3 regions of the Bradyrhizobium elkanii USDA 76 genome follow, and region 3 is predicted to be linked to each of the others. Evidence: predicted binding sites of a transcription regulator. Region 3 holds the regulator's gene; each other region holds the start of a gene.
What was found. Region 3 encodes LexA, which represses DNA repair genes until DNA is damaged. Its sites were predicted from a motif close to TGTTCNNNNTGTGTTCNG; they were not measured.
Positions count from the first base shown of each region.

Region 1: the regulator LexA is predicted to act here: its motif matches at 1,788-1,805, upstream of JEY66_RS40390 (ATP-dependent Clp protease adaptor ClpS).
Region 2: the regulator LexA is predicted to act here: its motif matches at 1,331-1,348, upstream of JEY66_RS36810 (ribonuclease T2 family protein).

Region 1 covers NZ_CP066356.1:8,513,791-8,517,951, forward strand. Annotated here, with positions in the region: gene JEY66_RS40385 (mechanosensitive ion channel family protein) at 1-1,519, opposite strand, end outside; gene JEY66_RS40390 (ATP-dependent Clp protease adaptor ClpS) at 1,834-3,564, shown strand; gene JEY66_RS40395 (tetratricopeptide repeat protein) at 3,572-4,161, opposite strand, start outside.
Region 2 covers NZ_CP066356.1:7,776,975-7,781,135, forward strand. Annotated here, with positions in the region: gene JEY66_RS36795 (DUF3617 domain-containing protein) at 1-292, opposite strand, end outside; gene JEY66_RS36800 (hypothetical protein) at 336-635, opposite strand; gene JEY66_RS36805 (hypothetical protein) at 801-1,277, shown strand; gene JEY66_RS36810 (ribonuclease T2 family protein) at 1,391-2,077, shown strand; gene JEY66_RS36815 (23S rRNA (adenine(2030)-N(6))-methyltransferase RlmJ) at 2,312-3,172, shown strand; gene JEY66_RS36820 (cold-shock protein) at 3,435-3,647, shown strand; gene JEY66_RS36825 (hypothetical protein) at 3,701-3,898, shown strand; gene JEY66_RS36830 (outer membrane protein) at 3,920-4,161, opposite strand, start outside.
Region 3 covers NZ_CP066356.1:4,634,535-4,638,695, reverse strand. Annotated here, with positions in the region: gene JEY66_RS22515 (molybdopterin molybdotransferase MoeA) at 1-1,012, shown strand, start outside; gene lexA (transcriptional repressor LexA) at 1,256-1,960, shown strand; gene JEY66_RS22505 (hypothetical protein) at 2,217-2,645, shown strand; gene JEY66_RS22500 (hypothetical protein) at 2,791-3,018, shown strand; gene JEY66_RS22495 (ComEC/Rec2 family competence protein) at 3,015-4,161, opposite strand, start outside.

The DNA.
Region 1 (4,161 bases), 3.9 Mb from region 3:
CGATCGTCACCAGCGCCGAGATCAGGCGAGATCCGATCTGGCCGCCATAGAACCAGACGATGGCGTCGACGCCCCAGACCTCGAGCAGCGCGACGAAGCCAATGAAGGCGATCACCGCCGTGACCACCTTGCGCAGCAGCGGCAGATAGCGGTTGGCGCGGGCCTCGAGCCCCGGGAAGCGCTGGATCAGCTCCGGGCTGATGCGGAAGCCGCGATCGATCAGGCTCAGCACCACCATGGTGACGAGGCGGGTCACCAGCAGCACCGCAATGGTGCCGACGAAATATTGCAGCAGCAGCGAATAGCCGTTGCGGATGTTGAGCGCCCACACCGCCCACAGCGCGAGGTCGAGCGCAATCGCCAGCACATGCCAGAGCGCCGCGAGACGGTTGCGCGTTCGCGCCGCAAGCCCGGTGCGATCGGCCGGCGCGCGGATGACGTCGGCGACCTGGCGGCGGCACTGCAGGATGATGACGACGACGAACAGATGCACCACCAGCATCACGAGCCGGATCAGCGCGGCATAGCCGGCGCGATGCAGCCCGAGCAGCAGCGCGACATTGGCAAAGGCGATGCCCGAGACGCCGACGGCGACGATACGCCGGGCCCAGATCTCGATATAGGCCGCGGTCTCGGCACGGACGCGGAACAGGCCGAACGGCCCTGCCAGCGCGCGCACCGCGCAGATCAAGACGCGCGAGAACACATAGGCGTTGACGACGGCCAGGATCACGAGCCGCGTGGTCGATTGATCGCCGATCTCGGTGCCGAGCAGCGCGGTGGCGATACCGCCGAACACGACGACCGGCAGCAATTCGAGCAGCAGGCGGCCGAGCACGAAGGGCAGCCGGACCAGCGACTGCCAGGCCCGCGCGAGGCTGAGCCGGCGCCGCTGCAACTCGGGCGCCGGCGTGACGTCGGCAACCGACGACGGCGGATCGACGCTGGCGAGCGTCTGCACCGGTACGCGTGCGGTCTGCGGCAGCCGCGCTTCCAGGAACGCGACCGGCCGCTTGATCAGGCGGAACACCACCCATTCGGCGGCCAGCGCGCAGCCGAACACCAGCGCCAGCTTCCAGGCGATATCGATCAAGAGGCCATAGGCGACCGGATCGTTGGCGGTGCGCACGAACCAGTAATAGAACGCCGGGAAATGCGTCAGCGTGCGCGCGACGTCGGCGACCTCGCGCGACATCTCGCCGACCTGCTCGGACACCATCAGCAACAGCTGTGCGCCGAGGCTGTCGGCGGTGAGCGGGATCGGCGAATGCTGCTCCGGCGCCGGCTCCGCGGCAGCCGCCTGCGGCGAGGCATTGGCGATGGCGCGCAGCGTGTTGATGATCTCGCCGCGCTTCTTGTCGTCCTGCAGCGTGTCGAGCGCGCGCTTGGCCTGCTCGGGCGTCAGCGCATCGCTGGTAACGGGTTGCGGCGGCGCCGGCTTGGCGGCCGGCTGCGCGAACGCGGGAGAGACGAACAGGGTGACGACGAGAAGCAGCGCAAGGCGAAGTTTGTGCGACACGAGGGCCTCATAAAATAACTGCGCGACCGCAAACCCTTGGGAGGAATCTGCTCTCGCGCTCGCGCCATGTCGGATACTCCTTTTCGCCCCGATGGTGTGTCGGAAGTTTGCCGTTGTGACGGCCATCTCTTGGCATTTGCCGCAACACAATCGTCACAGGCGTTGAGCCGCGTTTACGCTTCCAGTGCGCGTTCCCGGCCGATCGGCTCACTACACGTCAGGGGTGAGGCCGCAGAATCTTTCGCTTGACGCGCAGGAGCGGCCGTGATGTTCTTACTTTGTTCTTTTGTTCCCAATTGCGTTTCGGGGGTCTCATGCACGACGTGTTTAGCGACGACGGTCCGGTGCGGCTCTTCATTCACGACGACGATGAAACCCCGCTGGAATTCGTCCAGGATTTGTTGCGCACGGTGTTCGGGAAATCCGAGCAGGAAGCCATCGCATCCGCTGCCTTGATCGAGGCCAAGGGCGCCATTCCGTGCGGCCCCTATCCGGGACCGGTCGCGCGGGCAATCTTCAACTCGGCGAAGTGGCTGATCCGCTCCAACGGCCAGCCATTGATGATCACCACCGAATCCGCCGACGCCAGCCGCCCCTGCGATCTCTGCGAAGCCCCGAGGGCTGTGACGGAAATTCTGATCCCCGGTACGACTGCGTCGCTGTGCAGCGACTGCCTGCTCGCTGCACGCCGCAGCTCGGAAGAATTGCCGGGCGAGACGTTTCGGTCCGCTTACGTTGCGCTCGACTGGCATTTCGCCGGCGTTCCGCGCAACCTGATCGTGACACGGGCGCGACAGTTTCCGGGCCACATGCGCGCCGACGTTCAGGTCGCGATCGACAAGCTGCTCACCGATCCAATCCATTTCTTCGGCATCCATGAAGAATATCGCTACGAGACGCTCGACTTCGCGGCGCTGATGAAGGCCGGCCGCAATGCACCGGCGATCGCGCCGCCGCAATATCGCGACGTCGATATCGGCGAGGCCGAGCCGGTGAAATGCCTCGCCAATGGACTATGGCTGTGCCGAACCGGCGAACTGCGCTACGCCGTGCTGCTGACGTTCCATCGCGAATATAATCACGAGCCGTCGCTGCGAATCGAGCTGGCGTTGCCCGCCGGCGCGACCGGCAATGCTTTCGTGCAGCGCACTTTCGCCGAGTTGGAGGCCGCCGTGCATGCGGCGCGATCCTATCGCGGCAAGATCCTGTCGCTGGAGGATGGCGCCAATTATCGCGGACGATCGCGTGGACTGACCGTGCATCGCCTGCCGACGGTCGCCCGCGATGACGTAATTCTGCCGGACCGGACGCTGCGGCTGCTCGACCGCAACGTGCTCGGTTTTGTCGAAAGCCGCGATCTGCTGCGCGGGCTCGGCCAGTCGACCCGCAAAGGCATCCTGCTCTACGGCCCGCCCGGCACCGGCAAGACCCACACCATTCGCTATCTCGCCACCAACCTGCCGGATCACACCACGCTGATCATCACCGCCGAGCAGGTCGGGCTGCTCGGCGCCTATATGAACCTCGCGCGGCTGCTGCAGCCCACCATGGTCGTGATCGAGGACGTCGATCTGATCGCACGCGACCGCGAGGACATGGGCGGACCGTGCGAGGAATCCCTGCTCAACAAGCTGCTTAACGAGATGGACGGCCTGAAGGAGGATTGCGACATCCTGTTCGTGCTGACCTCCAACCGTCCCGAAGAGCTCGAGAGCGCGCTGGCCGGCCGGCCCGGCCGCATTGACCAGGCGATCGAGGTGCCGCTGCCCGACGAGACCGGACGCAGCAAGCTGATCCGGCTGTACGGCAAGGGCCTGCCGCTGGAGCAGCCGATCGTCGACGAAGCGGTGCAGCGCACCGCCGGCGTCAGCGCCGCCTTCATCAAGGAGCTGATGCGCCGCATCGCGCAGGCCAGCATCGCCCGCGAGGGAGGCCAGGATGTCACCGCTGACGACATCGACGGGGCGCTGAACGAGATGCTGTTCGACGGCGGCCGGCTCAACGTGAAGCTGCTCGGCGGCGCGCAGGGGATGAGTGCGGGGTGATGGCCGATCACTTCGCCGCTGCCGGCAGTAGCAGCGCGGGCTCGCCGGCCGAGGCACGCGCGAGTTCGTCCGATATCCGCGTCAGCACGCGGTCCCAGGCCTGCGGCTTGTCCTGGCGGAACAGCCGCATGGTCGGATACCAGGGCGTGTCGGCGCGGTCGCGCAGCCAGCGCCAGTCGAGCGCATAGGGACACAGCATCCAGACCGGGCGGCCGAGTGCGCCGGCGAGATGCGCCACCGAGGTGTCGACGGCGATGACGAGATCGAGTGCACAGACGGCCGCCGCGGTGTCGGCGAAGTCGCCGAGCATCGGCGCGAGGTCGACGATGCCGGCACCAAGGCCCCGCAGCACGGGAGCATCGTCCGGCCGCGGCTCCTTCTGCAGGCTGTAGAGCTGCACGCCTGATGTGACCAGCCGCGGCAGCACGGCGTCCGCCGGCAGCGAGCGCTGGCGGTCGCCCTTGTGCCTGGGATTGCCGGCCCAAACCACGCCGACCTTCAGCGCGGTCACCCCGGCGAGCGCCTCGCGCCAGCGCGCGAGCTTGCCGGCGTCCGCCCGCAGATAGAATGTCGCTGCGGGAATGGTCTCGACGGTGG
Region 2 (4,161 bases), 3.1 Mb from region 3:
TCATGCCGGCGACGCTGCAGACGCTGTCGCTGACATAGCCGGTCGCGGTCTTCTGGATATCCTGCTTGGAGCAGACTTCCTTGGCCATCGGCGAGGCCGCCGCGCTCATCTCCTTGTCGGTGGTCTCGTCGGTGCAGTGCTGCATGGTGATTTCCGGCATCGGCCCGCCGGTGCGCACCATCTTCATCTCCCACAGACCGGCCTTGCGGATCGGCAGGTCGACCGCGCTTGCGGCGCCAGCGGACAGGACAAGGCACACAGCCGAACCAAGCAAGGCAAGCTGTCGGGTCATGCGGTCGGCTCCCGGCTGAACGATCGAAAGATCTGGTGCGCGCTCAGTAGAGCGTGCGCAGCGGCCTCTGGGCTGCGCCATAGGGCACCCAGCGACAGGCGAAAGAGATGTAGCCGCCCGGATAGTTCTGCATCGCAAGGAACTTGACCACCTTGCCGTAGGAGGCGCAGTGATCGACGGCAAGCTGCCGGGCGTCGGCCTGGGTCGCCAGCGTATAGGCGATGATACCGCCGGTATCGTTGCCCTTGAACGGCGGCACCGGCTGCATCCAATCCGCCCGCGCCGGCACAACGGCCAGCATCCCGCAAACGGCAACCAGGCACGCGGCCAATTTCCTTCGCATCGCAGACTCCATTTCGCTGAGGCCAACATAGAGTGCGCCGGCGACCGTGAAAAGAACGAGCCGGGTCCCCAAAGTGGACTTCTCCGCAGGTGTTGCCGCGCTGCACTTGACCTTGCCGGGGCTTCGCGGCACCGTCCGCGGCATCGGATAATCGGGTGGATTCCCATGCGCAACCTGTTCAGCTCCCGCAATAAACTCGGCCGCAAGCTCGGCCTCGGCGCCGCACTCGTGGTCGGCACGCTGGCGTTCGGGGGCACGGCCCAGGCCGCCAATCCGCTCGAAATGAACTTTTGGCTGTCCGGCCCGCGCTATGACGGCAATGTGGCCCCGTGCGAGAAGGCCCTGACGGTCATCAGCACGCAATTCCAGGAGAAGGAAGCCACCTTCTGGAATTCGCCGCTCGTGATCACCGGCTTCAACGGGATTCACGAAACCGCCTTCCGTCCCTGGCAGTCCGACAATATTCCGCGCCGCTATTGCAGCGGCGAGGCGATGCTGAGCGATGGCAAGGTGCGCAAGGTGCACTATTCGATCATCGAGGACGGCGGCTTTGCCAGCATCAATCAGGGCGTCGAATGGTGCGTCGCGGGGCTCGACCGCAACTGGGCCTATAACCCGTCCTGCAAGGCCGCCCGGCCCTGATCTCCGACCAGACTGCCAAAGCAGGAGCCGCCGCCATTTGGACGGCGGCTTTTTGTTCTTGAAATGTTCTCACGGCCTGCTAGGCTCTGGGCGGTCAGTGAGGGGAGCGTTTGATGCCTCGGTTGGACACAATTTCCCGATTCTTGATTTCGGTTGGCATTATTCTGTGCAGTGCGGTTGGGGCCTCGGCCCAGGATCGCCGCCAGAATGCGCCCGGTGAGTTCGATTTCTATGTGCTGTCGCTGTCGTGGTCGCCCTCGTTCTGCGAGGCGGCGAGCGAGCGCGGCAACAACGGCCGCGGCACGCAGGCGCAGTGCGGCGGACGGCCCTACTCCTTCGTGGTGCACGGCCTGTGGCCGCAATATGAGCGGGGCTTCCCGGAATATTGCCAGCGGCCCTCGCCGCGACTCGCCCGCAGCATCATGAGCTCGATGCTCGACCTGATGCCGGCGCCCGGGCTGATCTACAACGAGTGGGACAAGCACGGCACCTGCTCCGGTCTCGGCGAGCGCGCCTATTTCGAAGCCATCCGCAAGGCCCGCGCCACGGTCAAGATTCCCGAGGAATTCCTGCAATTGTCGGAGCCGAAGACGGTCGCGCCCGACGAGCTGGAGACAGCGTTCATCAAGGTCAATCCGGGCCTCAGCAACTCCGCGATCTCGGTGACCTGCGACAGCAAGCGGCTCAGCGAGGTGCGGATCTGCCTCAGCAAGGATCTGCAATTCCACTCCTGTGAGGAAATCGATCGCCGCGCCTGCCGCCGCGATCAGGTGCTGATGCCACCGGTTCGCGGCGGCTGAAACTCCCTGCGTCATGGCCGGCAGGCCCGTGCCGCGCGTCGTCGCGCAGAACGTCCCGGCCACCTGCGCCATCGCGAAACAAGCAGATAAGGCGCAGACGCCCGGGAGCCGGCTACGCCAAGGCTTCGCCGAGCTCGGATGTTGACCCCGCCGAAGCTTCAGCGAAGGCCGGGACAAGCCCGGGTATGACGAGTACAACATGCGCACCCCTTGGGAGCGCAGCACGATCATCACATGAACTACCGTCACGCCTTTCATGCCGGCAGCTTTGCCGACGTCATCAAGCACATCGTGCTGGTGCGCATGCTCACCTATCTGCAGGACAAGCCGGCGCCATTCCGCGTCATCGACACCCACGCCGGCGCCGGCCTTTATGATTTGACGTCGAGCGAAGCGCAGCGCGGCGGCGAATGGCTCACCGGCATCGCGCGGCTGATGCAGGCGCGGCTCTCCGACAAGGCATTGCCGCTGATCGCGCCCTATCTCGACATCGTCAGAGCCTTCAATCCGAAAGGCGAGCTTAAGGCCTATCCTGGTTCGCCGCTGATCGCGCGGGCGCTGCTGCGTCCGCAAGATCGCATCACCGCCTGCGAGATCGAACCGACGGCGCGCAAACAACTGATCGACGCCTTGCGACGCGACGCGCAAGCGCGCGTCGTCGATCTCGACGGCTGGATGGCGCTGCCCGCATTCGTGCCGCCGAACGAGCGGCGCGGCCTCGTGCTGATCGATCCGCCGTTCGAAGCGAAGGACGAGTTCGAGCGGCTGGCCAGTGCTTTCGCGGAAGCATTCGTGAAGTGGCCGACCGGCACGTATCTTTTGTGGTACCCCGTAAAAACCCGGAGAGCCACCGACGAGCTAGCGCGCAGCGTGGCCGCCGCAGCAGCAGCGAGTCGGCCCGCCGGCAAATGCCTGCGTCTGGAATTCAGTGTGGCACCGCAAGAAGCAGGCGCAGGCCTCGTTTCCACAGGGCTTTTGCTGGTGAATCCGCCGTGGACGCTGGCGAATGAGTTGAAGATCATCCTGCCCGAACTCGAGAAGCCGCTCGGTCAAGGCGGTGCGGGGCGCTTCAGACTCGAGACGCCTAAACCTTGATCGACAGCTCCTACTGAAAAGTTCAATTTTGAGCATAGGCAATTTGCGCGGAACCGTATTATGCTCATCCTGTTACGACTGGCTTTACGTTCCGCTTCCGCGAATGGTTGCGGCGGAGTGACAAGGCCGAAATAAAATCCAGGCAGACCGGCGGCGTGACGCCGGCCTGTTCAGGTGGCCAAGCTTCCGACAAGCGAATGTCGGTCAACCGCTACGCGGCGTGCGCGTAGCGGTGGAGCAATACGGGGGAGGAGTTTTCCCGATGGCCATGACTGGGACAGTCAAGTTCTTCAACGGAGAGCGTGGCTACGGCTTCATCAAGCCTGATGATGGCGGCCGCGATGTGTTCGTTCACATCACTGCTGTCGAGCGTGCAGGATTGAAGGACCTGACTGAAGGACAACGCATTACGTTCGAGGTTGAGCCCGACAAGAAGGGCAAGGGCCCGAAGGCGGTCAACCTGGTGGTCTCATGAGCGCTCGCGCTGCGCGGCTCGTGATGAACGCCGAATGAGGCGTTGCGTGTGAGTTGACCGCCGAGCGCGCGGCTGGCGTGCTCTGGATGACCACCTGCATGATGCGGACGCGACTGGCGGTGCCGCATATCCCACACGTGCGGCCCACCGATTGGATTCGCGGACGCCGCGGCGTGCATGCCGCCATGCGCGACGTTGGGATCATCAACACAAAGAAAAACCCGGCCGCGCAAGGCGCGGCCGGGAGTTGATGGTCGACGTTTTTCTTGTTCTCAAAAGTGATAGTTGATGCCGGCGCGAACCAGGCTGAAGCTGTAGCCGTTCGACACGCCACCGGTGATCGTGAAGTTGCTGTTGGCAAGGTCGACGTAGAGATACTCGATCTTGGCGCTCCAGTGCGGGGCAAAGCCCATTTCGGCGCCGGCACCGACGGTGAAGCCCGCATTGGTGTGGCTCTCCGTGATGCCGAACGTCTCGCCGCGCAGTTCGCCGAAGGCGAGACCGCCGGTCGCGT
Region 3 (4,161 bases):
GGCCCGGCTCAAGGTGATCGGCGAAGTCGCCGCCGGCCGGCCGTTCGGGCGGACGGTCGGCGCCGGCGAGGCGGTGCGGATCTTCACCGGCGGCGTGATCCCCAATGGCGCCGACGCGGTGATCATCCAGGAAGACACCGCCGTCGACGGCGACCACATCACGATCACGGAGGCCGCCAGCGTCGGGCGGCACATCCGCCAGGCCGGGGTCGATTTCCGTGCGGGCGAGGTGCTGCTCGCCGGCGGCAGCCACCTGTCCGACCGCGCGCTGTCGCTGGCGGCCGCCATGAACTATCCGGAACTTGCGGTGCGCCGCCGCCCGAAGGTCGCGGTGCTGGCGACCGGCGACGAACTGGTGATGCCGGGCTCGCGGCCCCGTCCCGGCCAGATCGTCTATTCCAACGGCTACGCGCTGCGGGCGCTGGCGCGCGCCGAAGGCGCCGAGACCGTCGACCTCGGCGTTGCCGCCGACACGGTGGAGGCGACCACGGCCGGCATCCGCCGGGCACGCGAGGCCGGCGCCGATGTCCTGATTACGACAGGCGGCGCCTCGGTCGGCGACCACGATCTCGTCAAGCGGTCGCTGGAGGCCGAGGGCGTCGAGATGGCGTTCTGGCGGATCGCGATGCGGCCCGGCAAGCCGATGATGCATGGCCGGCTCGGCGCGATGCGGGTGATCGGCCTGCCCGGCAATCCGGTGTCGTCCTATGTCTGCGCCTTCCTGTTCCTGGTGCCGTTGATTCGGGCGCTGAGCGGCCGGAAAGTGATTCATCATCGCCGCGCGAGCGCCCTGCTCGGCCGCGACCTCGCCGCCAACGACCAGCGCGAGGACTATCTGCGGGCGCGTCTCGAAGCGCGCGAGGACGGCAAGCTGATCGCAACGCCGGTGACGCAGCAGGATTCGTCGCTGCTCGCGAATCTCGCTGCGGCACGGGCACTTCTCGTGCGTCCGCCGTTTGCGGCGGCGGCCGTCAAAGGCAGCGAATGCGAGATCCTGACGCTGCCCGAATAGGGTTTTCACGCCCCGCCGATCGTGCGTTGCCTGATCCGTTCACCGGAAATTAAGTGGTTGCGGAACACATATCGAACATATAGTGTCCGTTCATGATTTGTTTCGAGTACTGGTGTCTACAATCGGGAAGCCGCGTGGAAGCAAGTGCAACGAGCACATGCTCCTGAGGTCAGGCCCCGCCTGCAGGCCCCACCAGAAGAGTCTCGGAATCGAACGCCGCTATCAACCGGGGGAATACTCGAGATGCTCACGCGCAAACAGTACGAACTTCTGCGTTTCATCAATGAACGTCTGAAAGAGGCCGGCGTACCGCCCTCCTTCGACGAGATGAAGGATGCGCTCGACCTGCGCTCGAAGTCCGGTATCCACCGCCTGATCACTGCGCTGGAGGAGCGCGGCTTCATCCGCCGCCTGCCGAACCGCGCCCGCGCCATTGAGGTCATCAAGCTGCCCGAACTCTCGGCCGGCGGCGGCAACGGCCGACGCGGCTTCACGCCCAGCGTCATCGAAGGCACCCTCGGCCGGCGCGCCAGCACGCCGCCGATCGCCGAGGACGACGGCAACCGTCCGGTCGCGGTCCCCGTGATGGGCCGGATCGCCGCCGGTACGCCGATCGAGGCGCTGCAGACCCGCAGCCACACCATCAGCGTGCCGCCCGACATGCTCGGCGCCGGCGAGCACTATGCGCTCGAGGTGCGCGGCGACTCGATGGTCGATGCCGGCATCCTCGACGGCGACATGGCGCTGATCCAGCGCAACGACGTCGCCAATACCGGCGACATCGTGGTGGCGCTGATCGACGAGGAGGAAGCCACCCTGAAGCGCTTCCGCCGCCGCGGCGCATCGATCGCGCTCGAGCCGGCCAACACCGCCTATGAAGTGCGCATCCTGCCGCCGAACCGGGTCCGCATCCAGGGCAAGCTGATCGGCCTGTATCGCAAATACTGAATTGCAAATACTTGCGGCGGCCGGGAACGAGCAACACGTCGGATCGTTCCTTGCATGATAGCGTAGCGTACGGCCTGCCCGATGCGCTCCGATACCTCTCGCGCAGCGTCGCGTGTTTGTGATCGGGGTCGGTCTCGGACCAGTCGTACAATCGCCCAGAAACGAGCGGAAGCTCGTTCGCTATCGTCCACTCTGGTAGAGGCCCCAATGCCTCAAGAGAGGCACGGGTCGCTACCTCGAAATGAGGAGCCATCCGATGTGTGACTATAGTCTGCACGCCGTGGCATCGCGCCCCGCCATTGTCGGAGAGACGCTGATCACGACGACGTTCCGCGGCACGTCGACCCGCGGTTTTGCTTCGGAAAACGATCCCACTGTCGCGGTCTGCATGCTGCCGGGCACCGAGCTCGCTTTCGCCGAGAACGTTCGCTACGACAGCCGCTGGATCTGGACCAAGACGCTGAACTATCGCGTCGGCGTGTTCAACGAAGTCGAGCCCGACGTGCCCGATCGGCATCATGACGCGGTGGAATTCCCCGACGGCAGCCATGTGCTGGTGACCCAGCTGGTCGAGGGACAGCGCGTCAGCGTGCTGCAATTGCCGGCGCTGCATCCGCCGGTCGAGCAGAAGCCGAAGGTGGTGGAGCGGCGGCCCTCCGCATTTGCAACGCTGTTTTTGGGTTGAGCGCATCGTCGCCGCGGAATGGGCTGTTCGGCGGCGGATGACCTAAGCAATTTCGGGCGCCCCCGGACTTCCGCTTCCGGGGCGCACGAGGAAATTTGCGTCAGCCGGCGCCTTGGCGCATCATCGGGCACGGAGGACGTGCGCGGTGGTCGATAAGGTCACATGGCAAAAGGCTGGACGCGTCACGGAACCGGGCCGCTACATGTTCCGGTTCGGTTGGCTGACGGTGACGGCCGACGACCTGAGAGTCTGGGAGCAATTTCCCGAGGCTTCCTTCACCCTCGTCAAGAAGCCCGACGCCGGCCCCGACTCCGACGAATACCATCTCGGCCTGTTCGAGCTGCCGAGCGCCCCCTCGCCGGACCACCGCTAGTCATCGCCCTGCAGATCGGACTCGGCCGGCGTCGCATCCACGGCAGGCCGCGGTGCGGCGGCGGCTGCGCGCAGCGTCGTCTCGCTCTCGCCGTCGCCGGGAACCGCCGGCGACCACGGCCGGTCGATCCCGCCGGGCTTGACGGCATCGACGGCGTAGCCGTCCCTGGTCCGCCGCAGTACCAGCGCGCCGTGGCGCCGCAGCCGCTCGGCATCGATCACCGACGCCGTGCAGCCCCGCGGCGCCGCCCGCGCCGTCACGATCAAGCCTGCGCGCTCGCAGTCGTCCGCCAGCGCCTCCGGCCGGGTCGCCAGCGCGACGAAGGCGCCGCCTAGTCCCTGGGTCACGCAGCCGCCGGCATCGCAGGAGACGCCGTCGCCGAGCGACGCATCGGTGGCGGTCCGCGCGTCGGCGTCCGCCGCCAGCCACTCCTTGACCAGGAACGCATCCTTGGCGCTGTGCATCAAATGCAGCCGCCCGTCACCGCCGCGCACCGCGACGTTGCGGCCGTCGCCGGAGACCAGCACGTCCGGCTGCGGCACCCTGAGCGCCCAGACCGAGGCCACCAGCAGCAGAACCGCGCCCGACCAGCGCAGCGGCGTACGCAGCAGCCCGAGCAGGATGATGCCGGCACTCGCTGCAATCAGCGGCCCGATCCCGAACGCCGCCATGCGGCCGACCGCGCCCGGGAGTGCGGCGACCCATTGCGTCACCAGGATCATCCAGTCGATGCCAAGACCCATGATCGCCCAGAACACGCCGTCGAAGCCGAACGGCATGGCGACGAGGCCCAGCAGGCCGGCCGGCATCACGACCGCCGACACGACAGGCATCGCCGCGAGGTTGGCGAGCAGCCCGTAGGGCGTCACGCGGTGGAAGTGGAACGCGGCGTAGGGCGTCGTCGCCAGCCCCGCCACCAGCGAGGCCAGCATCAGCATGGTGAGCTCGCGCCCGCCCCACAGCGCAACCCGCGCGGTCGCCGAATGGTCGGGCGACGCGAATAGGTTCGGCAGCCCGATCTGCACCAGCGCCACCAGCCCGAGCGTCGCGGCAAACGACATCTGGAAGCTCGGATGCACCAGCGCCTCCGGCGCGATCGCGAGCACGATCAGCGCCGCCACCGCCAGCGTGCGGAAGGTGATC